4 regions of the Marinobacter sp. PE14 genome follow, and region 2 is predicted to be linked to each of the others. Evidence: predicted binding sites of a transcription regulator. Region 2 holds the regulator's gene; each other region holds the start of a gene.

Region 1 (5,037 bases), on a different contig from region 2:
GGGCGGGCTGGATATCAACCCCTGGCGAAGCACAGAAACCGGTAAGGATGCCGGGCCGCGACTGATACGTCAGTAATAGGGATCGACGTCAGCGCAGGGACGCGCCTCAGGAAACATCCTCTTCCCGCCGCAGGCGGTCTGCGGCGTCTTCCAGAGCGGTCAGGATGGCCTGCCGCTCTTTCTCAGTGATCTTGTCTGAATCGAGATACATGGCGAAGCCGCTATGTTCGTGTTCCAGGAAGCTTCGGTTGGGCCCCATATCGCGCCGGAAGTCGACCACTTCGTAAATGGGCACCGGCTTGCCAAAGCCCTTCACGGTAATCTCGCCCTTGTCTCTGCACATAATCTTGTCCTTGATCAGCGCGAAGGTCTCATAGGAAACGAGGATTTCGCCCGGCTCCGCCAGGGACTCAAGCCGGCTGGCCAGATTCACTTCCTTACCGATAATCGTGTAATCCATCCGGTTCTCGGCGCCAAAGTTGCCGACCGTGGTATAGCCGGTGCTTATTCCCATTCGGATTTCCAGCGGGGTCTTGATGCCCTGGCTGCGCCATTTCTGCCGCATGATTTTCATATGCTTGCGCATCTCGATGGCCATGGAGACACAGGCAAATGCGTCCTCCCGCTGGCCACGGCTGGTTGGGTCGCCAAAGAACACCATGATGGAATCACCAACGAACTTGTCGATGGTGCCGCCATACTTGAGAGCGACTTCCGACATCTCATTGAAGTAGTGATTCAGCAGCTCGGTCAGTGCTTCGGGTTCCATTTCCTCAGACAACTCGGTGAAGCCCTTGATGTCAGAGAAAAACACCGCCAGTTTCTTGCGCTGGGTTTCCAGTCTCACGTCCCGCTCACCGGTAAAGATTGACTGCCAGACCTGAGGCGAGAGGTATTTGGACAGTTTGTGTGAAAGCGCGATGGACTGCTCCCGCTGGTTCTGGATCTGGGTCTTTGCCAGCATCAACGCCCGTGCCTGCTGGTGGGAGTAGTAAGCCGTGACGCAAATATAAAGCCCGGTAGATAAAATCGACACAATACTGGTCAGCAGCGGCGAGTGTGGTCCGTCTGCCGGGCCGACGATTGCAACCGCACCCGCAATGGAAGCCGCCATAAAGCCGGTGCCCAGGACCCACTGACGGGTACCACCAACAATCAGGCAGCTGAACATGAGCATCAGGGCAACCGCCAGGGAGGGGATGACGATCAGCCCGATGCAGCCAATGAAAGCGCCACCAACAACGCAATCGAATATCAGCATCTTCTGTCGGATGCGTGGCGAATTCCTCAGGAAGGTACGGCGGGTCAGGGCGTGGGCGATATGAGGCCAGGTGAGAGCCCCGGCAACCAGCCAGAGAAGCCATTGCGGAAAGGCGCCCTGGAGAGCGCCGGTTACGATAATGGCTGCCGTTGAGGTGTATGCCAGTACCCGGCCATTGTAATCGGGCATTGGAGGAATGGCGATCGGGTTGCCCGCCGCCTCGGACGAGAGGGCTCTGCCAGCTGAGCTGCTGGCATTACGCAGGTCTGCCGGGGCACTCATCATTTCAGAAACGGATCCTGCCAATGAGGATGTCGCGGAACATGACCCAGTCACCCATAAGGCTGTACAGTGGGTGTTTGAAGGTGGCGGGGCGATTTTTTTCAAACTTGAAATGACCAACCCACGCAAAGCCATAGCCTATGACCGGCAAGGCCAGAAGCCATAACAGCTTGCCTGAAGTCAGAGCCCATACGGCGACTATCAGCACCAGAAGACTTCCAGCGAAATGCAAACGGCGACAGGTGACGTCGCTGTGCTCTTCGAGGTAGTACGGATAGAATTCTGAAAAGTTATTGAAGGTTTGCTGGTTGCTCATTGTGCTGCCACTCACCGTTGTACGACCGCGTCATTTATAATTGTTGGTAGACCCGACTACGACTAAAGGTTAACAGCATTACGTAGAACCCACAATTCACAGCCATGAATTGTGTTCGTACCCACATTTCAACAGTCTTCAAACAGCGAGCAGATATGACCGCAGTTACCGATTTCCTCCTGAACCGCTCCTCTGAACCGAGGCTGGAGTCGCCCGCGCCGGATTCGAAAACCCTCGAAAGGGCCTTTTCCTGCGCGGCGCGTGCACCGGACCATGCGCTGCTCAGGCCCTGGCGCTATCTGGTGATCGAGGGTAAGGGTCTGGAGGCCCTGGGAGAGCTGTTTGCGTCCACCTGCGCCAATAACAGCGACGAGAAAGAAATTGAGAAGCTCCGGCGTGCCCCCCTTCGCGCGCCCATGGTCATTGTTGGTATCGCGTCGCCCAGGACGCATCCCAAAGTACCGGAACTCGAGCAGGTTATGTCGGCCGCCGCCGGCATGAGTTTTGTTGAGCTTGCCCTTCAGGACGCCGGTTTCGGCGCAATGTGGAGAACGGGCGGTGTTGCCTACCATTCCTCGGTTCACCAGGGGCTGGGGCTGGAAGAGCATGAGCAGATCGTTGGCTTTCTCTATACCGGAACGGTTTCGGCATCCAAGCCGTCTGTGCCCAGACCGGCGGTGGACGAGTTTGTGCGTCATTGGCCCTGAGATCTCGTACGTATCCCCCCCGGCTTCTGCCGGGGGAAGCAGCTTGCCGCTTTTTCTTGTCTCGTTCCTTACTCCTTTCCCGTGACCACACCTTGGTATCTTTGCAGAGGCTGCCAACACTGGGTTTTCTGACAAATTTACACCTGGCCAGAATTCTGGCATCCAGCTTGCTTTAGTCCTGTCAAAGAGCACAGCCGGCAAAAACAGCTCGGCATATCAGTGCAGTTTTCGGGAGGCAACATGGCAATTACGTTTGATTCGGCTCTGGGCATTCACCAACACGCGGTTGAAGCGCGGGTTAAACGCGCCGAAGTTCTGGCAAACAACCTGGCGAACGCTGACACCCCGGGTTTCAAGGCGCGAGACCTGGACTTCCAGGCAATGATGCAGAAGGCCCAGGAGCAGGTCAGCGGATTCCAGATGGCCAAAACCCATGACGCGCACATGGATACCTCGCCATCGGCCTCGGAGAGCGATTTGATGTATCGGGTGCCCCACCAGCCGTCGGTTGACGGCAATACGGTAGACGCCCAGCAGGAGCAGACCCGTTTCATGCGTAACGCCATGGATTTCCAGGCCAGCTTCCAGTTTTTGAACAGCAAGTTCAGCGGTTTGACCAAAGCCCTCAAGGGCGAATAAGCCGCAGTCACAGGATTAGCGAAGGAGAATTTTCATGTCACTGGGCAGCATTTTTGACATCGCCGGTTCCGGCATGACCGCGCAATCACTGCGGCTGAATACAACCGCGTCCAATATTGCCAATGCGGAGACGGCGAGTTCTAGCACGGGGGAAACCTATCGCGCCAGGAAGCCGGTTTTCTCGGCGATTCAGCAATCTCTGATGAATCCGGGGCAGGGTGGCTTGCCCATGGCCGCTGATGAGGGCCCGGGTGCCGGCGTGAAGGTTGAAGGTATCGTCGAGAGTGATGCGGAGCTGCAGATGCGTTACGAGCCCCACCACCCGGCGGCCAACGAAGACGGTTACGTCTTCTATCCCAATGTGAATGTGGTCGAAGAGATGGCGGACATGATGTCGTCGTCCAGAAGTTTCCAGATGAATGTGGATGTCATGAACACAGCCAAGTCCATGATGCAGCGCATTCTGACTCTTGGTCAGCAGTAACAGGGTGAGGAGCACAACATGACTGCAGTAAATGCAACAGACGCGTCGGATGTTCTGAGCCAGTACCAGCTGAAGCAACAGAATGGCGGCCAGGGCACCAGTGAACTGGGCCGGAATGAATTCATGGAACTGATGCTGGCGCAGTTAAAAAATCAGAATCCGCTGGAGCCGCAGGACAACGGCGAGTTTATCTCCCAGCTGGCGCAGTTCAGCTCGCTGGAGGAGATGCAGAATCTCTCCGGAACGGTTGAGGATGTGGTCGGGCAGTTCCGATCCACCCAGGCACTCCAGGCCTCGGCCATGGTGGGTAAAACTGTACTTGCCCCCTCACAGATCGGGATCCTGGGTGCCGAAGGTGAAATTACCGGAACCATTGAAGTGCCTGCCTCTACAGGAGGCCTGCGCCTGTCTATCGAAGGACAGAATGGTGAGCGGGTGCGGCAGATTGATATGGGCAGCAGCCAGGCAGGTGTTGTGTCCTTCCGCTGGGACGGCCAGGACGGTAACGGCAATCCTTTGCCGCCGGGACCCTACCGCATTGTGGCCGAGGCTTCCTATCCGGATGGGCCCCAGCAGCTGGGCACGATGGTGAGCGCCAATGTGGACAGCGTATCCCTGGGCCAGGGCGGCTCAATAACCCTGAATCTTGCGGGCATGGGCTCCATTGCCCTGTCTGACGTGAAACAAATTAACTGAGACCGGTGAAACACCAAGGGGTGAACCATGGCATTTAATACAGGTTTGAGCGGCCTTCGTGCGGCATCGGTGGATCTGGACGTCACCGGTAACAACATTGCGAACGCCAGTACTGTTGGCTTCAAGGGCAGCAAGGCCCAGTTTGGCGACCTCTACGCCAGCGGCTTCCTGAGCGCAGGCACCAACCCGATCGGTGACGGTGTCCGGGTTCAGGATGTGAAGCAGTCCTTTGGCCAGGGCAACATCAGTTTTACGGACAATGGCCTGGATATGGCCATTGCAGGTGATGGTTTCTTTATACTCAATAATGGTGGAGAGATCCGCTATTCCCGTGCAGGGCAGTTTGGTATCGACAAGGAAGGCTACGTTACCAACAACCAGAACATGCGTGTTCAGGGCTATACCGCCGACGAGGATGGAAATCTTTCCGGGATCCGTGGAGATTTGCAGATTGCAACGGATAACCTTTCTCCCCGGAGGACGACTAATCTCGATACCGACCTCAATCTGGATTCCAGGGAGTCGGTGCTCGAAACCAGGGTGAGAGACATCGGTCCCCTGGCTGTCACCAGTCTGCAGGGTGATAGTTTCTCTGTTCAGTATTCTGATGGTTCACCAGACGCCAATGTTGCTATTGATCCTGCGGCTACCG
Region 2 (5,037 bases):
CAGGGCCCGTTTCTTACTGGACGCAGCTACCCTGCAGAGGGTGAGCTCCGGAGCAAGAATGTTGTCTATGGTCAGGGATGTGTCGCTCATAGATCGACTGCATTTCCGTTAAAAAAAGGCTGCGACACGTTACTCGTGTCGCAGCTCGATTAGATGAAGTACATGAAAACAGCCCGTTAGCGAGAGCCGTTTCCGTGCATCCGTTCGACATTCTTTTCCTTGTGCTTGAGGATCTGACGGTCCAGCTTGTCGATAAGGGCATCAATGGCTGCGTACATATCCTCGTTTTCTGCCTTTGCGTGAATCTCACCACCGACCACGTGCAATGTGGCTTCCGCAATCTGGCGCACCTTTTCCACTTCCAGGGTCACCTGGCAGTTGCTGATGTGGTCAAAGTGACGCTCGAGCTTCTCGAACTTCTCTGAAACGTAATCCTTCAGTGCGGGAGTCAGTTCTACGTGATGGCCTGAAATATTGAGTTGCATAGGCGTCTCCTGTCGTCATCATGCCGGCTCCCGGGAGCCGGTCTGGGTGCTGGCGCATTGTGCGCCGGCGAATACGGTGTTGCGTCCCGTCCCGGGGTATTCAGACCAGCCGCTTGCGTTCGTTGGACGGCGGAATGTGCATGGCCTCCCGATACTTGGCAACGGTGCGTCGCGCAACCTTGATACCCTGTTCCCCTAGCATGGCTGCAATTTTACTGTCGCTCAACGGCTTTTTGGGTGTTTCGGCGGCAATCAATTTCTTGATCATCGCGCGGATGGCCGTGGAGGAGCATTCTCCGCCCTCATCAGTGCTTACATGGCTGGAGAAGAAATACTTCAGTTCGAAAATACCCCGGGGGGTATGCATGTATTTCTGGGTGGTTACCCGTGAAATCGTTGATTCATGCATTTCCACCGCCTGGGCAATGTCCGAGAGAATCAACGGCTTCATTGCTTCCTCGCCGTAGTCCAGGAACCCCTGCTGGTGCTCGACAATACGGGTCGCCACTTTCAGCAGGGTCTCATTGCGGCTCTGCAGGCTTTTGATAAACCACTTGGCCTCCTGTAACTGATCGCGGAGGTAGGTGTTGTCTGCACTGCTGTCTGCACGCCGTATAAGTGAAGCATAGCTGGCATTCACCCGGATGCGCGGTGCAATTTCCGGATTTAGCTCAACACGCCAGCGGCCATTGTGCTTGCGAACGATGACATCAGGAATCACGTAGTCGGGCTCGGCGCGATCAATCACGTCGCCCGGGCGCGGATTGAGGCCGGTAATCAACGCAAGGACTTCCCTGAGCTGATCTTCTTTCAGGCGGCTGCGACGCAACAACTGGGCGTAGTCACGGTTGCCCAGCAGGTTGATGTAGTGGGTGATCACCAGGCGTGCCTGGGCGAGCCAGGGTGTGTCCGGCGGCAGCTGGTTAAGCTGGATCAGCAGGCATTCCTGCAAATCCCGGGCAAACACGCCGGGGGGGTCGAAGTGCTGAAGGCGATGCAGGACGGCTTCCACTTCATCCAGTTCAAGGGGGTCTTCCTCGTTCTCATCCAGCAGTCCGGCGTGGATTTCTTCCAGCGGGCTGGTGAGATAGCCCCGCTCGTCCACAGCGTCCATCAGGGCGTGGGCAATGGCCTGGTCCCGCTCACTCAGGGGAGTCAGGTTGAGCTGCCATTCCAGGTGATCCTGAAGCGTCTCGGTGGGTGAGTTGCGGGTCTCGAAATCGTGATCGTTCTCGTCGTCATTGCGGGCTGCCGGAGCGGGCGCGGACTGGTAAATGTCGTCCCAGGCGGTGTCGACCGGCAGGTCGTCCGGAATGTTATCCGGGATATCGTTTTCCGACGACCAGTCGGGGCCGTTTTCTGATTCGTCCCAGTCGCTGGACGGTTCCGGCGTGGTCTCCGCAGCAGACTCGGCAGCGTTGGCCTCGCGCTCGTCACTCTCGGTGGCCGTGTCGGTCTGATCGTCGTCCTCGGATGTCTCCAGCATGGGGTTGGATTCCAGTGCCTGCTGGATTTCCTGTTGGAGGTCGAGGGTAGAGAGCTGGAGAAGCCGGATCGCCTGTTGCAGCTGGGGTGTCATGGTCAGGCTTTGACCCAGCTTTAACTGTAAGGAGGCTTTCATAACCATGGTTCAGGATCCGTCACTCATCAGCGCTTTGTGTCATAGGTCTTGAAAAAATCTTTATATGCCGGTTACTTGCCGCGGTTTTTATTTACCCTAGCAAGTTCTTTGCCGAGTTTACTTGCTACAGATCATCAAAACAATGAGCCATTCACTGTCACAGCCTGAATTCGTCCCCGAGGTAAACTTCCTTGACCTGTTGATTGGCCAGAATCGCATCGGCATTGCCAGAGGCGATGATGTGCCCGCCAGAAACAATGTACGCGTTCTCACAGATATCGAGAGTCTCGCGCACGTTGTGGTCGGTGATCAGCACGCCAATCCCCTTGTCCCGCAGATGCCGGATGATGTGCTTGATGTCGCTGACGGATATAGGGTCAACGCCGGCGAAGGGCTCATCCAGCAGGATGAAAGCCGGCTCCATGGCCAAGGCCCGAGCAATTTCCACCCGTCGCCGTTCACCACCGGACAGGGACATTCCAACGCTGTCCCGGATATGGGTGATGTGGAATTCCTCCAGCAGCTCCTCGAGCTTTTTCTGCCGGTCTGCCTTGCTCAGGCCCTGCCGCGTCTCAAGGATCGCCATGATGTTGTCGCGCACAGACAGTTTGCGGAACACCGAGGCTTCCTGTGGCAGATAGCCGATGCCCTGGCGGGCCCGGCCGTGCATCGGCAGCGGCGTAATATCCCGGCTGTCGATGGTTATCCGGCCGTGATCTGCGGGTACTAGCCCTACGATCATGTAGAAGCAGGTGGTTTTCCCTGCGCCGTTGGGGCCTAGCAGTCCGACAATCTCTCCGCTTCGAATTTCCAGGGAAACGTCGATAACCACTTTTTTCTGTTTGTAACTCTTTGCCAGGTTACTGGCTCTCAGAACTGCCATCGGTTTCCTGTTTGTCAGTGCGTCTGTCGGCGCTGCGCGGCTGGATCACCATTTCTACCCGGCCACTGCCATCGCCCGTGTCGGCGCCGCCCTCTGCGGTCACAACACGTCCAGCGGTATCATAGTGAATCACGTCGCCGCGGAACAGGTTGCCATTCTGCTCAATGACAGCTTCTCGTTCAAAGGTCAGCTGGCTGTCGGTAGCAGACCAGGTAATGTTCAGGGCGCGGGCGTCGGTTTCACCCTCACCCTCGCGCGCCGGCTGCCTGTATCTTGCGGGGGTTCCGGAAGCCTCGATCCGGCTCAGGCCGTCCTCTGTGCGGTACAGGACCACACGCTCCGCATTCAGGCGGGTATTGCCCTGCTCGAGCTCCACATCCCCGGTGTAAGTAGCAATGCCCTGGCCATCGTCCAGGCGGGCGTTGTCGGCGGTGACCTTGATGGGGATGTCGGAATCAAGGTCGAAAGCGGCCACCGGGCCAGCCACTGCGACTGTCAGCAGGGCAACCAGCAGGCTCCGGTATCGGTTAGTTTCCGGTTTCATAGCGTCCTTCCACCTGGGAGTTCAGTTCCAGAATCCGCTCGTCAATCCACGCTTTCATGCCCGTGGCCCGGGTAACTCCGGTAACGTCGCGTATTTCTACGGGTGCGTCTGTATATACCATGCCCCGGTCGTTATCCAGAGTCAGTGTTGATGTTGTCAGAGTGGCGTCCCGTTCACCAATACTGCGCTGAATCCGGACATTGTCAGTGAGATAGACCAGGTTCTGGTTTTGCAGCAGGCTGCCATTCTCAGCTTCAACAATCCAGGGCAGGACATTGTCGCCGCCATACAGTTCGGCACGGGGAGACTCCATGGTGGCCAGGTTACCTTCCTCAAACTGCTCAATGCGGGGGCTGGAGAACCGGATTTTCAGCTTGCCCGATTCGTCAAATGACGTGTACTTGCCATTCACCACGAAGCCGTCCGGCTCGGCATCGCCCCTCAGCGCCGCTGCTTCATCATCAATGACCGGCGGCTCATCGCTTTGCCAGAGCAAAAAGACCGCTGCTACCAAAGTGCCAGCCAGCGCCAGTGTTCGCAGCCAGGGCCGGTCCGGGAGCCAGTTCACGCCTTGAGCTCCAGATAGGGCGCAAGCGCAGAATCAAGCTTTCCATGGGCAGTCAGCAGCAGGTCGCAGGCTTCCCGAACCGCGCCCTCACCACCACGTGCTTGGGTGCAGTAGTCGGCATGTTGCTGCACCAGCCAGTAGCCATTGGGCACGGTGATTCCCAGCCCGGCGAACCGGAGCGCCGGCAGGTCTGGCAGATCATCGCCCATGTAAGCAATGGCCTCAGGGCTGATATCCATGGTGCTGACCAGTTCCTGCAGGGCCACTTTTTTGTCCTCACGCCCCTGCATAAGATGCGGGATGCCCAGATCACGCATGCGCTTTTCGGTCAGGGGCGACTTTCGACCGGTAATGACGGCCACAGTAATGCCGGCCGCCATGAGTTGCTTGAGTCCGAGGCCGTCCAGAATGTTGAACGCCTTGAGTTCATCACCGTTGGCGCTGAAGTAAAGCTTGCCATCGCTCATGATGCCGTCCACATCCAGTGCGATCAGTCGGATTTTGGCGGCTTTTGCCAGCAGTGGGTCCGGCCATTGGTGTTTCATGTTGAATGGCTCCTCATGGCCCATCAGATTACGCCGGCCCGCAGGAGGTCGTGCATGTTGATCGCGCCGATGAGGGCACCGCTATCGTTTGTCACGGGCAGGGCATTGATCTTCATTTCCTCCATGATATTCAGCGCTTCTGCCGCCAGATGATCAGCCTGGATGGTTTTGCCATTCCGCGTCATCACCTCATTGATGGGCGTATTATGAATATCAACCGACCGGTCCAGAGTCCGGCGCAGGTCACCGTCCGTAAATATTCCGGTAAGGGTGCCTTCCTCGTTTACGACGGTGGTCATACCCAGCCCCTTACGGGAGATTTCCAGGAGAGCGCCGCTCAGGAGCGTGCCCTCGTTAACAACGGGGATCTGATCGCCCGTATGCATGATGT
Region 3 (5,037 bases), 160 kb from region 2:
ACGACGAGCCGGCGTAGCTCGTGCCCTGGGATGCCCGCTTTTCCCGGACTTCACGGATGCGATCCCGGGACCGGCCCAGCTCGTCTTCAAGACGCCTATGCTGGTCGGCCTGCATCTCGGCAAGGCGGGACCCGTTGGTGGCTTCTTCCGCCTGGTTGCCCAGTCGCTGGCGCGCCATGTTCTCGTCATAGTCCAACGCCGTCACGATTTCGACGCCGCCATCGACCCGACGGTTGGAAAGGATCACGGCGTCCGGCCCCATCTGTTCACTGACCTGCTTGAGCGCCTCGGCCATGGTCTGAGCAAAAAACCGTTTTACTTTCATGATGCCTCTTCCTCCACCGGCAACGCCGTGCCGGCGCTGTCCGCTCTGTCATCCGCGCCGTTACTGGCCAACGGACGCCACGATCGTAATCTGTTTGTTATCCGGAATTTCCTGGTACGAGAGCACATGCAGGCGCTCTACACCGTAGCTGGCGAACTTCGCCAGCACCGGCCTCAGGGGCCCGGACACCAGCAGAATGGCCGGCTTGCCGAGCATTTCCTGACGCTGGACGCTCTCCTGAAGCGAGCGCTGGAGCTTTTCAACCATATTCGGCTCCAGGACCAGGCCAATATCTTCCTGTCCGCCGGATTGTTGACTCTGCTGAACTGACTTTAGCAATAACTGTTCCAGATCCGGGTCCAGGGTGATTACCGGTATCTCCGATTCGTTGCCGCAGATACTCTGGACAATCATGCGGCGCAGGGACTGCCGCGCAACGGTGGTCAACAGTTTCGGATCCTGACTCTTCGGATGCACGTTCACGATGGCCTCGGCAATGGACCGCATATCCCGGATCGGCACTTCTTCCTTGAGGAGGTTCTGGAGCACTTTCAGCAGCAGACTGATGGAAACGGTGGTAGGCACCAGCTCCTCGGCCAGCTTCGGAGAAATCTTCTCAAGCTGATCCAGCCACTTCTGGACTTCCTCGTGGCCCAGCAGCTCGTGGGCGTGTTTCTGCAGTACCTGGTTCAGATGGGTGGCGACCACCGTACTGGCATCGACCACGGTGTAGCCGAGCGTCTGGGCCTGGTCTTTCTTGTCCGGCTCAATCCAGCTGGCATCCAGACCGAACGCCGGATCCTTGCCTTCAATGCCCTCTATCTTTCCGAATACCTGACCGGGGTCGATGGCCAGTTCGCGGTCCGGATGGATTTCGGCCTCGGCAATGGTCACGCCCATCAGGGTAATGCGATAGACGTTGGGCATCAGATCGAGGTTGTCTCGAATGTGCACCGAGGGCATCAGGAAGCCGAGATCCTGGGACAGCTTTTTACGAACACCCTTGATACGGCTGAGCAACTGGCCACCCTGTGACTTGTCCACCAGCGGAATCAGTCGGTAACCCACTTCCAGACCGACAATATCGACAGTGGAGACGTCGTCCCAGCCCAGCTCCTTGGTCTCTCCGGGGGCCGGTAGCTGACGACCCTGGTCGCCGCCTGCATCGCCGCCTGGCGGCAGATCACGCCCCGCCGGTCGTGGAGCCGCACCGCCAGCGCCCCGCACCGGGAATGCGCCCTCTTCCTCAACGGTCTGTCTCTGATGCTTCCAGATATACCAGGCAGCGCCGCCAGCCAAGGCGCCCAGGCCAAGGAAGGCCACGTGGGGCATGCCAGGAATCAGGCCAAGGATAATCAGGATCGCAGCAGCAATGGACAGGGCCTTGGGCGCGCTGAACATCTGCTGGAGGATCTGGCCGCCCATATCCTGGCTGGAGGTTACCCGGGTAACCATGATCGCAGCGGACGTGGACAACAGCAGCGAGGGAATCTGTGCCACCAGACCATCACCAATGGTCAGCAGCGCATAGCGCTCCACCGCCAACCCGAAATCCAGGCCGTGCTGGAGCATGCCGATGGCAATACCGCCGATGATGTTGATGGCAAGAATCAGCAGGCCGGCAATGGCGTCGCCTTTAACAAACTTGGAGGCACCGTCCATGGAGCCGTAGAAATCCGCTTCCTGGGCAATCTCGGAACGACGATGCTTGGCCTCCTCCTGATTGATCAGGCCGGCGTTCAAGTCCGCATCAATCGCCATCTGTTTGCCGGGCATGGCATCCAGGGTAAAACGGGCGCTCACCTCGGACACGCGGCCGGCACCCTTGGTCACTACCAGGAAGTTGATGATCATCAGAATCGCGAACACCACCAGACCCACGGCGTAGTTGCCGCCGATCAGAACGGCGCCGAAGGATTCGATCACTTTACCGGCTGCGTCACCGCCTTCATGGCCGTTAAGCAGCACAATCCGGGTGGAGGCTACGTTCAGGGCGAGACGCAGAAGTGTGGCCACCAGCAGGACTGTGGGAAAGGACGCAAACTCCATCGGCCGCAAGGCGTAAACACACACCAGCAGAATGACAATCGACAGGGTAATGTTGAAGGTAAAGAACACGTCCAGGAGGAACGCCGGCATGGGCAGAATCATCATGCCCAGCAAGCCCATCAGCATGATGGGAATGCCCAGATTGCCCCGCGTCAGGGTTTTGACGTTATTGAGGACTAAAGCTCTGTCCATGCCGGATACTTCTCCGATTGGCCGCGCCTGCAGGCGTTTTGAAGGTCGAAAATCTGACACCGGAGCGTCGTTTGGAAGGGTTATCGCAAGATCCGTACCACCCCTTAGGGGATTTCCGTTAAGAAGCCATTTGCGGCCTGACTCGCCTTGCCAGATGCGGTATCCTTGCGCCATTTGATCGCGACGCCAAAACTCCAACCAGACACACAGGTGACCCCATGCCAATCCACGAGGTAAAACACCCTCTTATCCGCCACAAGCTCGGCATCATGCGCCGTGCGGATATCAGCACCAAGAATTTCCGGGAGCTGGCACAGGAAGTCGGTGCACTCCTGACCTACGAGGCCACCAAAGACTTCAATCTGCAGGAAAAGACCATCGAAGGCTGGGCAGGGCCGGTTAACGTGGAGCAGATTCACGGCAAGAAAGTCACCATCGTTCCAATCCTGCGGGCCGGCCTTGGCATGCTTGACGGTGTCCTCAGCCTGATTCCGGTGGCCCGGGTCAGTGTTGTCGGCCAGATCCGCAATGAGGAAACCCTCGAGGCCAGCACCTACCTTGAAAAGCTGGTGGGCGAACTGGACCAGCGCATGGCCGTGATCGTCGATCCGATGCTCGCCACCGGTGGCTCCATGATCTCCACCATTGATCTGCTCAAGAAAGCAGGCAGCACCGAGATCCGGGCCCTGGTTCTGGTCGCAGCGCCTGAAGGTGTTGAAAAGGTGCTTGAGAAGCATCCGGATGTATCCATCTACACCGCCTCCGTTGATGAGCGCCTCAATGACAAAGGCTACATCCTTCCGGGTCTCGGCGATGCCGGAGACAAAATCTTCGGCACCAAGCAGAAGGACGTTTAAGAATGCAGGACCAATCCAACGATCCGATCTGGAAACAGGCCATTGCCGGCTCCCAGATGCTGCTGGTGGCCTTTGGCGCGCTGGTTCTGATGCCACTAATTACCGGGCTGGATCCCAACGTGGCCCTGTTCACCGCCGGGCTCGGCACCCTGATCTTCCACGTGGTGACAGGCGGCCAGATCCCGATTTTCCTGGCGTCGTCCTTCGCCTTCATTGCTCCCGTGATTGCTTCCAAAGGCAAATTCGGCATGGAAGAAACTCTTGGCGGCCTGATGGCGGCGGGTATTCTCTATATTTTCCTCAGCGGACTGGTCCGGCTGCGGGGCACCGGTTTTGTCCGCCGCCTGCTGCCGCCGGTGGTTATCGGCCCGGTGATCATGACGATCGGTCTCGGCCTGGCACCGGTTGCCGTTCACATGGCCTCCGGCCGCACCGGTGATGGCGCAAACCAGCTGATTCCCTACGACACTGCCATCTGGATCGCCATGATCTCTCTGGCCGTAACCATCATCATGTCGGTCTGGTCCAAGGGCATTTTCCGGCTGATTCCGATCATGTTTGGCGTTATCACCGGCTACGTCCTCTCCGCGTTTGCCGGCATTGTCGATACCACGCCAATCCAGGAAGCCGCCTGGTTCGCCGTTCCCAACTTCGTTGCGCCGGAATTCAGCTGGGGCGCCGTGCTGTTCATGATCCCCGTAGCCATTGCCCCGGCCATCGAACACATTGGTGATGTGCTGGCCATCGGCAACGTGACCCGCAAGAACTATCTGGAAAAGCCGGGCCTGCACCGCACCCTCCTGGGTGACGGCCTGGCCACTAGCGCTGCCTCGCTGCTCGGCGGGCCGCCCAATACCACCTACTCGGAAGTCACCGGCGCGGTTATGCTGACCAAGAACTTCAACCCGAAGGTCATGTGGTGGGCTGCCTGCATAGCCATCGTGCTGGCATTCGTTGGCAAATTCGGCGCAGCACTGCAAACCATCCCGGTGCCCGTCATGGGCGGCATCCTTTGCCTGCTGTTCGGCTCCATTGCCGTGGTTGGCCTTAACACACTGATCCGCCACCAGGTGGATCTGTCACAGTCGCGGAATCTGGTTATCGTGGGCGTTACCCTGGTGTTCGGTATCGGCGGCATGGTGCTCGGGCACCTGGAAGGCATCGCGTTGTGTGCAGTGGCTGCCATCATCCTGAACCTGATACTCCCCGGCAGCCGCGAGGCATGGGGTAAAGCCGTTTATGAGCAGAAAGCCGACTGACAGCTCCGGCATCAGTTTTACCGCCCTGTATACCGGTGCCGTCTGGCACCGGTACGGGCTTTCTGACGACACCCTCGTCACGGAAAAAGGCCGCTGGCTCTATCGCCTGATGACCCCGTTCGAAGCCGCCAGTCAGGCGGCCATCGGCGGAAACATCCGCACCTTCCTGCTGCAACGACATCTGATTATCGACCACCTGATTGATCAGGCCATCCGCGACAAGGGCATTACACAAGTGCTGGAAATCGCCTGCGGCATGTCGCCCCGGGGGATTCGCTTACGGCAGAAACACCCCCTGCTCCACATGGTCGAAGCCGACCTGCCCGACATGGCGGCTCGCAAAGCACTGCGCCTG
Region 4 (5,037 bases), 150 kb from region 2:
TGGCGTGCCGCCCCTCCCCACCGAAGAAGTTGTCCACCAGCTTGAAAACCAGCTTGGCATCCAGCACGAACAGGGAGGTGCCTCGAAGCGGGCGAACCTTACACAGGTTAAGACTGGTGGGCACGTAAAGGGTGTGAATATACTCGCCGAACTTCATGATCTGGACGCCGCCGGTGGAGACATCGGCGTTGCGACGCATGAGGTTGAACAGGCTGATCCGGGTGTAACGGGCAAAGCGCTCGTTGATCATCTCCAGGGTCGGCATCCGGCCCCGGACAATGCGGTCCTGACTGGCAAGGTCATAGGACTTTATACCGGTGTCATCGGTCTCTTCGTAGGTATCAATGTCACCGTCGTCCACCCCGTGGAGGAGCGCATCGATTTCGTCCTGTGACAACAAGTCCTGCATACTTAGTCCTGCCCCTGACGTACCGTGGCCCGTGCGCTATTGCACGACAAAATTTCTGAATAACACCCGCTTGATGGCGGGCTCGCCTTCCTGCTCCAGCACCTGATTCACCGTGGTCAGCATCCGCTCGGCCAAGCCACTCCGGCCCTCGGGTGTCTGCAGCTCGTTGAAGTTACTGCTTCCCAGGACTGTCACCAGCTGGCTTCGAATCAGAGGCATGTGCAGCTTGGCAGCTTCAAGCGCCTGTGGGTCGGTGGACTCCAGCGCCAGATACGCCTGGGCGTAGCGTTGGCGACCCTCGGCCTGAACCGTGGTAACGATGGCTTTTTCGATCAGGTAGTAGCTGCTGGGAATAAAGGTTTCCTCGGCAACCTCGGTTGCGTCGCCCTCTTCCTCACCCATGCCCGGAAGACCGCCGCCCAGGAACCACAAGGTACCCACCACAGACAGCACAATGGCCAGGATCACCACCACAACCAGCATGATGATCAGCTTCAGTTTTCCCTTCTTGGCAGGAGCCGCTTCAGAATCGTTATTTTCAGCCATAATGTTCGCTTTGCCAGAAATCCGTCACGGGGAGTAATTTTCCGCGACTTTTCAGGATTGGATGCAAAGGGCGGGCCAGAACACCCAACCTTCCCGTTCAGAACAGCAGTTTAGCGTTGCCGGGAAGGATGGGCAAAGGAGATTGGAAGAGAATATCGAAGGGTATCAGGCGAAGATGTCTACTTCGCCTTTCCAGCTGAGATCAAGGCTGCCGGAGCTAATGCCTTCATCGTCCTGATCGCCAGCAATCAGCGATGCCGAGCCGCCACCGGAGCCATCATCATTTCCAGCGCCCTGTTCGCCGGTCTGCTGGTGAGGCGAATCGGAAACATCGAAGCCCGCCAGGGACAGACCCTGCTCACCCAGCATATCCCTGAGCCGGTGGGAATGCAGTTCAAGCTGGTCACGGACCACGGGATTGGCCGAATGGACCGTAATATTCGCCTGTTCGTTCTGCACCCGGACCTTGACCTCCATGGGTCCCATGTCCGGCGGTGTCAGGTGGATTTCGGCAACCGACATGTTGCGGGCGGTCAGCCAACTGAGCTTGCCTACCAATTTGTCACCCCACTCTGCATGGCCAACCGGCACATCAATGGACGTAGCATAACCTCGCAACGGTGCAGCGTTCTCGGCCATCAGTTTCGCTGCCCCATTGGCATTATTGGCCGCTTGCTGGGACACCAGATCCATGGCGGACTGGAAGCGGCCAGAATTGATCAACGAGCCGGAATCCGCATTGCGGCCCGTCTCGGTGAGCACTGAGGCTTTCATCGCGTCTGTCAGTGTGGCATCGCCGGTGACACCACCGGATGCGGACTGAGCTTTCTGACCCGGGGCCCCTGAGAGAAGGCCACTGAACACTCCGGCAACCGAATTCGTTTGGCCCGAACCACCGCTGGCAGCGTTGGCGCCAGCTCCCGGCACTGTAACTGACATGGTGGACTCACCAGCACCTCCGGCTTTTGGGTTCAGCCAGGACTGCAGCTCGACAAAGGTAAGCGGAAGCGCCGTCGGCTCTGATTTGCCATCACCGGCAACAGCGGCCTCGCCCGCTTCCCGTGATTCAGCATCCGTGGCAGCGTCGGCTTTATCGCCACCCTTTGGATCAGCGTTCGCGTTTGCTTCGGTTTTCGTCTCTGAAGACGTGTCCCGGGCCGCCCGGGATTCATCGGCAGATTTGGCCTCGGCGTTCCGGTCCGCCTTCTGGCGATCGAGCCGCTTTTGCTCCGCCTGGGAGACAGAGTCAAAATCGTTTTTCCTGTCAGCCGGATCCCGGCTGGTTCCGGACTTGGACGGGCCGGGATCTTTCTGCGTCCCGGGCGCGGGGGTTTGGGGAAGAACCATCTGGGCCATGGCAACCTCTTGCCGCTTTTATCGCATTGTCGCCCTCACCTTGCCGAACCTGGCCGGTGCATGGGCGGTGAATCCACTCAATGCGAAGGACAAAGCAATTGTGATGCCAGCGCACACCTGCTTCGTCTGACAAACGGCCTGAATCAATCTGATTCACCCCACCATCAAACCATCCAGGCCCACGATTACCTGTTCGAATTCCCGGGTGATGTCATCGAGCAACCCCGAGGCATCGTCCAGCCGGGACTCCTTTCCTGCCATTTCCGCCTTCAGGCAGAGATGGCCAAGCCGTGGGGCGCCAATATTGATACAACTGCCCTTGAAGCTGTGTGCCGTCTTGGCAAAGGCGTCACTATCGTCAGCTCTCAGGGCTTCTTGCAGTCCCCGAATTCTGTCCCGGGAATCTGCAACATAGGTCTGTATCAGCACTTCGAATTCGTCCTCCATGACGTCTCGAAGCTCAGCCAGTGCCTCCTCGTCCAGGTGTGGTTTATCAGTCATTTCGATTCTCCGCTGTACGGGCGAACTGCCAATCATAGACAATTTCAACATGATTGCCCTGTTCATGAAACCTGATGGTCTCCGCCAGACGTTTCAACAGCAGCAGGCCCCGCCCCGCATAGCGCCCGCTCGTCGTTGGGGAACTACCGGGGGCCACGCTGGGATGATTGCGGAAATCAAACCCCTGGCCGCTGTCCTCACAGATAACACGAAGCCGGCCTCCATCCGGTTTCAGGGAATGGTGCAGTGTGAACCGGATGTAGTGGCCCTCCACGTCGGCCAGGCGCCGATTGCGCTCCGCGTAGTAGCGGCCAAAGCCCTCCGGTGAGTGTTTCCATTCTGATGGGAGCTCCAGGACACCGTGTTCCAGCGCGTTGTTGTAGAGTTCCGCCAGCAGGGTATAGATTTCGCCGCTCTTCCGCCGGAGGCCCGGCACCTCCATGCAGATATGAAGCAACAGAGGTAGGGGGCTGAACTCTCCGAGGGTCCTTTCCCGAATTTCATAGGTGCACCGCCATTCCGCCGGCCCGGCAAGAGCAGACGGTGCGGCACGATCTGGCAGGGTAGCCAGACCCGCCTCGTCCATCATTTCCAGACAGCAGAGCGTCAGGTCATCGCCATCCTCAAAGTTGCCGGTAAAACGGTGAACCGCGGACACCATGGCATCAAACGGATGGTCACCACGGTCGAGCCGATCAAGCGTGCCGGTAACGCCCTGCTCACCGAACACATTGCTGGCGCTGTCGGCAGATTCCAGAAAGCCGTCGGTCATCATCAACACCCGGTCACCGGGGGCGGCACCAACCCTCTCGAAATCGGCATTGAACTGATCCGGCGCGAGGATACCGAGGGGAAGATGCCGTGATGGCAATGCCAGCTGCTCTCCCGAGGTCCGGATCAGCCAGCCATCGGGCAGACCGCCGTTCCAGATCTGCACCTGATTAAGCTTGAAATCCGCCTCGATCATGGCGCCACAGCAGAACATGCCCGTGGGCAGAATCCGTTTGAGTTTCTGGTTGATCTCGCGTAACACGTCCTGGCCATTAAAGCCCTTATTGGCCATGCCGTAGAAGATCTCTGCTACGGGCATGGCGCCGATGGCAGCCGGCAGACCATGGCCGGTGAAATCCCCCATGAAGATCAGCATCCCGCCCGCCGGCCGAGGCGAGGCAAACAGCACATCACCATTGAAAATGGACTGGGGCGAAGCGTGATAGCGAATATTGGGGGCATCAAGGCAGCCGGAATGGGCCACGTTATCGAAGACCCGCTTGGCGATTTCCTGCTCTTCGGTGAGTTGTCGGTTCCGCTCACGGATGAGATCCCGCTGATCGGAGAGGGTCCGGTGCATCAATCGCATTCGGTTGAAGGCCTTGATCTTGGCTTCAATGATGATCCGGTTATAGGGCTTTCCCAGAAAGTCATCGCCACCGGCCTCCAGGCATCGGGCCAGGGCCCCGGCTTCAGACAGGGAGGTCAGAAAAATCAGGGGGACCAGCCGTTCGCCGGCCAGGAGCTTGATCTGACGGGCCGCTTCCATGCCATCCATAACCGGCATCAGGGCATCCAGCAGCACCAGATCCGGCGCCTCCCGCTGGAAAACAGAGACCGCATCCAGCCCGTTTGCCACATCGAGGACCTCATGTCCCAATCGCTTCAGCAGTGTTTTGAGGATCAGGCGATCGCTGTCTGAATCGTCAGCGATAAGTATTCTCAGGGGACGGCTATGTTCTGCAACGGAATCATCCATGAGTACTCCGGCAGTCCGCGAGCATCAGCGGATATTGAAAAGTTGCTCGAAATTGGAGATGGAAAGAATACGACGGACATCGTTATTGCAGTTTTCGATGACGATTCGGGCACTGTCGCCTCCGGCGTAATCACGGAGCAACAACAGCATTCCCAAGGCCGAGCTATCCAGGTAGGTGGTGTCAGAAAGGTCCACAATGTAATTCCGGATGTGCGGATCACCGTGCTCGTAGGCATCACGGAACGCCTGATGGGTACTGAAGTCGAAACGCCCCTCTATCCTGATAACAAGAGTCTGACCGTCATCATCGCGGCGCGTCTGGATCGGCATTCCAAAACCTCCCGGGCTATCAAGAGCAGCATTTGACCGGCGTATTACACCAGCCCTACATCCGATAAGGATAGCTGAGTGGTCTGATTTTGCATCTGTATTTGCTTGATGCGAAGCAAGATTCAACGTCGACGTTGGTTGAAGG

The links. Region 2 encodes sigma-54, which starts transcription at its own class of promoters, with help from an activator protein. Its sites were predicted from a motif close to ANTGGCATNNANNTTGCTNT; they were not measured.
Region 1: flgB (flagellar basal body rod protein FlgB) is a predicted target of sigma-54. The motif match lies at 2,721-2,740, and genes of this name have one in related genera.
Region 3: flhA (flagellar biosynthesis protein FlhA) is a predicted target of sigma-54. The motif match lies at 2,649-2,668, and genes of this name have one in related genera.
Region 4: ACWJ62_RS04275 (flagellar hook-length control protein FliK) is a predicted target of sigma-54. The motif match lies at 2,403-2,422, and genes of this name have one in related genera.

What each region holds. Positions count from the first base shown of each region.
Region 1 covers NZ_JBQXNY010000004.1:240,056-245,092, forward strand. Annotated here, with positions in the region: gene queF (NADPH-dependent 7-cyano-7-deazaguanine reductase QueF) at 1-76, shown strand, start outside; gene ACWJ62_RS14670 (adenylate/guanylate cyclase domain-containing protein) at 107-1,546, opposite strand; gene ACWJ62_RS14675 (Mpo1-like protein) at 1,548-1,859, opposite strand; gene ACWJ62_RS14680 (nitroreductase family protein) at 2,015-2,566, shown strand; gene flgB (flagellar basal body rod protein FlgB) at 2,807-3,205, shown strand; gene flgC (flagellar basal body rod protein FlgC) at 3,240-3,689, shown strand; gene ACWJ62_RS14695 (flagellar hook assembly protein FlgD) at 3,708-4,385, shown strand; gene ACWJ62_RS14700 (flagellar hook-basal body complex protein) at 4,413-5,037, shown strand, end outside.
Region 2 covers NZ_JBQXNY010000001.1:739,842-744,878, forward strand. Annotated here, with positions in the region: gene ptsN (PTS IIA-like nitrogen regulatory protein PtsN) at 1-90, opposite strand, end outside; gene hpf (ribosome hibernation promoting factor) at 177-485, opposite strand; gene ACWJ62_RS03565 (RNA polymerase factor sigma-54) at 586-2,112, opposite strand; gene lptB (LPS export ABC transporter ATP-binding protein) at 2,264-2,989, opposite strand; gene lptA (lipopolysaccharide transport periplasmic protein LptA) at 2,967-3,533, opposite strand; gene lptC (LPS export ABC transporter periplasmic protein LptC) at 3,517-4,101, opposite strand; gene kdsC (3-deoxy-manno-octulosonate-8-phosphatase KdsC) at 4,098-4,646, opposite strand; gene ACWJ62_RS03590 (KpsF/GutQ family sugar-phosphate isomerase) at 4,670-5,037, opposite strand, start outside.
Region 3 covers NZ_JBQXNY010000001.1:902,404-907,440, reverse strand. Annotated here, with positions in the region: gene flhF (flagellar biosynthesis protein FlhF) at 1-325, opposite strand, end outside; gene flhA (flagellar biosynthesis protein FlhA) at 386-2,566, opposite strand; gene upp (uracil phosphoribosyltransferase) at 2,785-3,423, shown strand; gene ACWJ62_RS04325 (uracil-xanthine permease family protein) at 3,426-4,682, shown strand; gene ACWJ62_RS04320 (class I SAM-dependent methyltransferase) at 4,663-5,037, shown strand, end outside.
Region 4 covers NZ_JBQXNY010000001.1:891,926-896,962, reverse strand. Annotated here, with positions in the region: gene fliM (flagellar motor switch protein FliM) at 1-409, opposite strand, end outside; gene ACWJ62_RS04280 (flagellar basal body-associated FliL family protein) at 446-955, opposite strand; gene ACWJ62_RS04275 (flagellar hook-length control protein FliK) at 1,121-2,311, opposite strand; gene ACWJ62_RS04270 (Hpt domain-containing protein) at 2,465-2,812, opposite strand; gene ACWJ62_RS04265 (PP2C family protein-serine/threonine phosphatase) at 2,805-4,562, opposite strand; gene ACWJ62_RS04260 (STAS domain-containing protein) at 4,587-4,892, opposite strand; gene fliJ (flagellar export protein FliJ) at 5,015-5,037, opposite strand, start outside.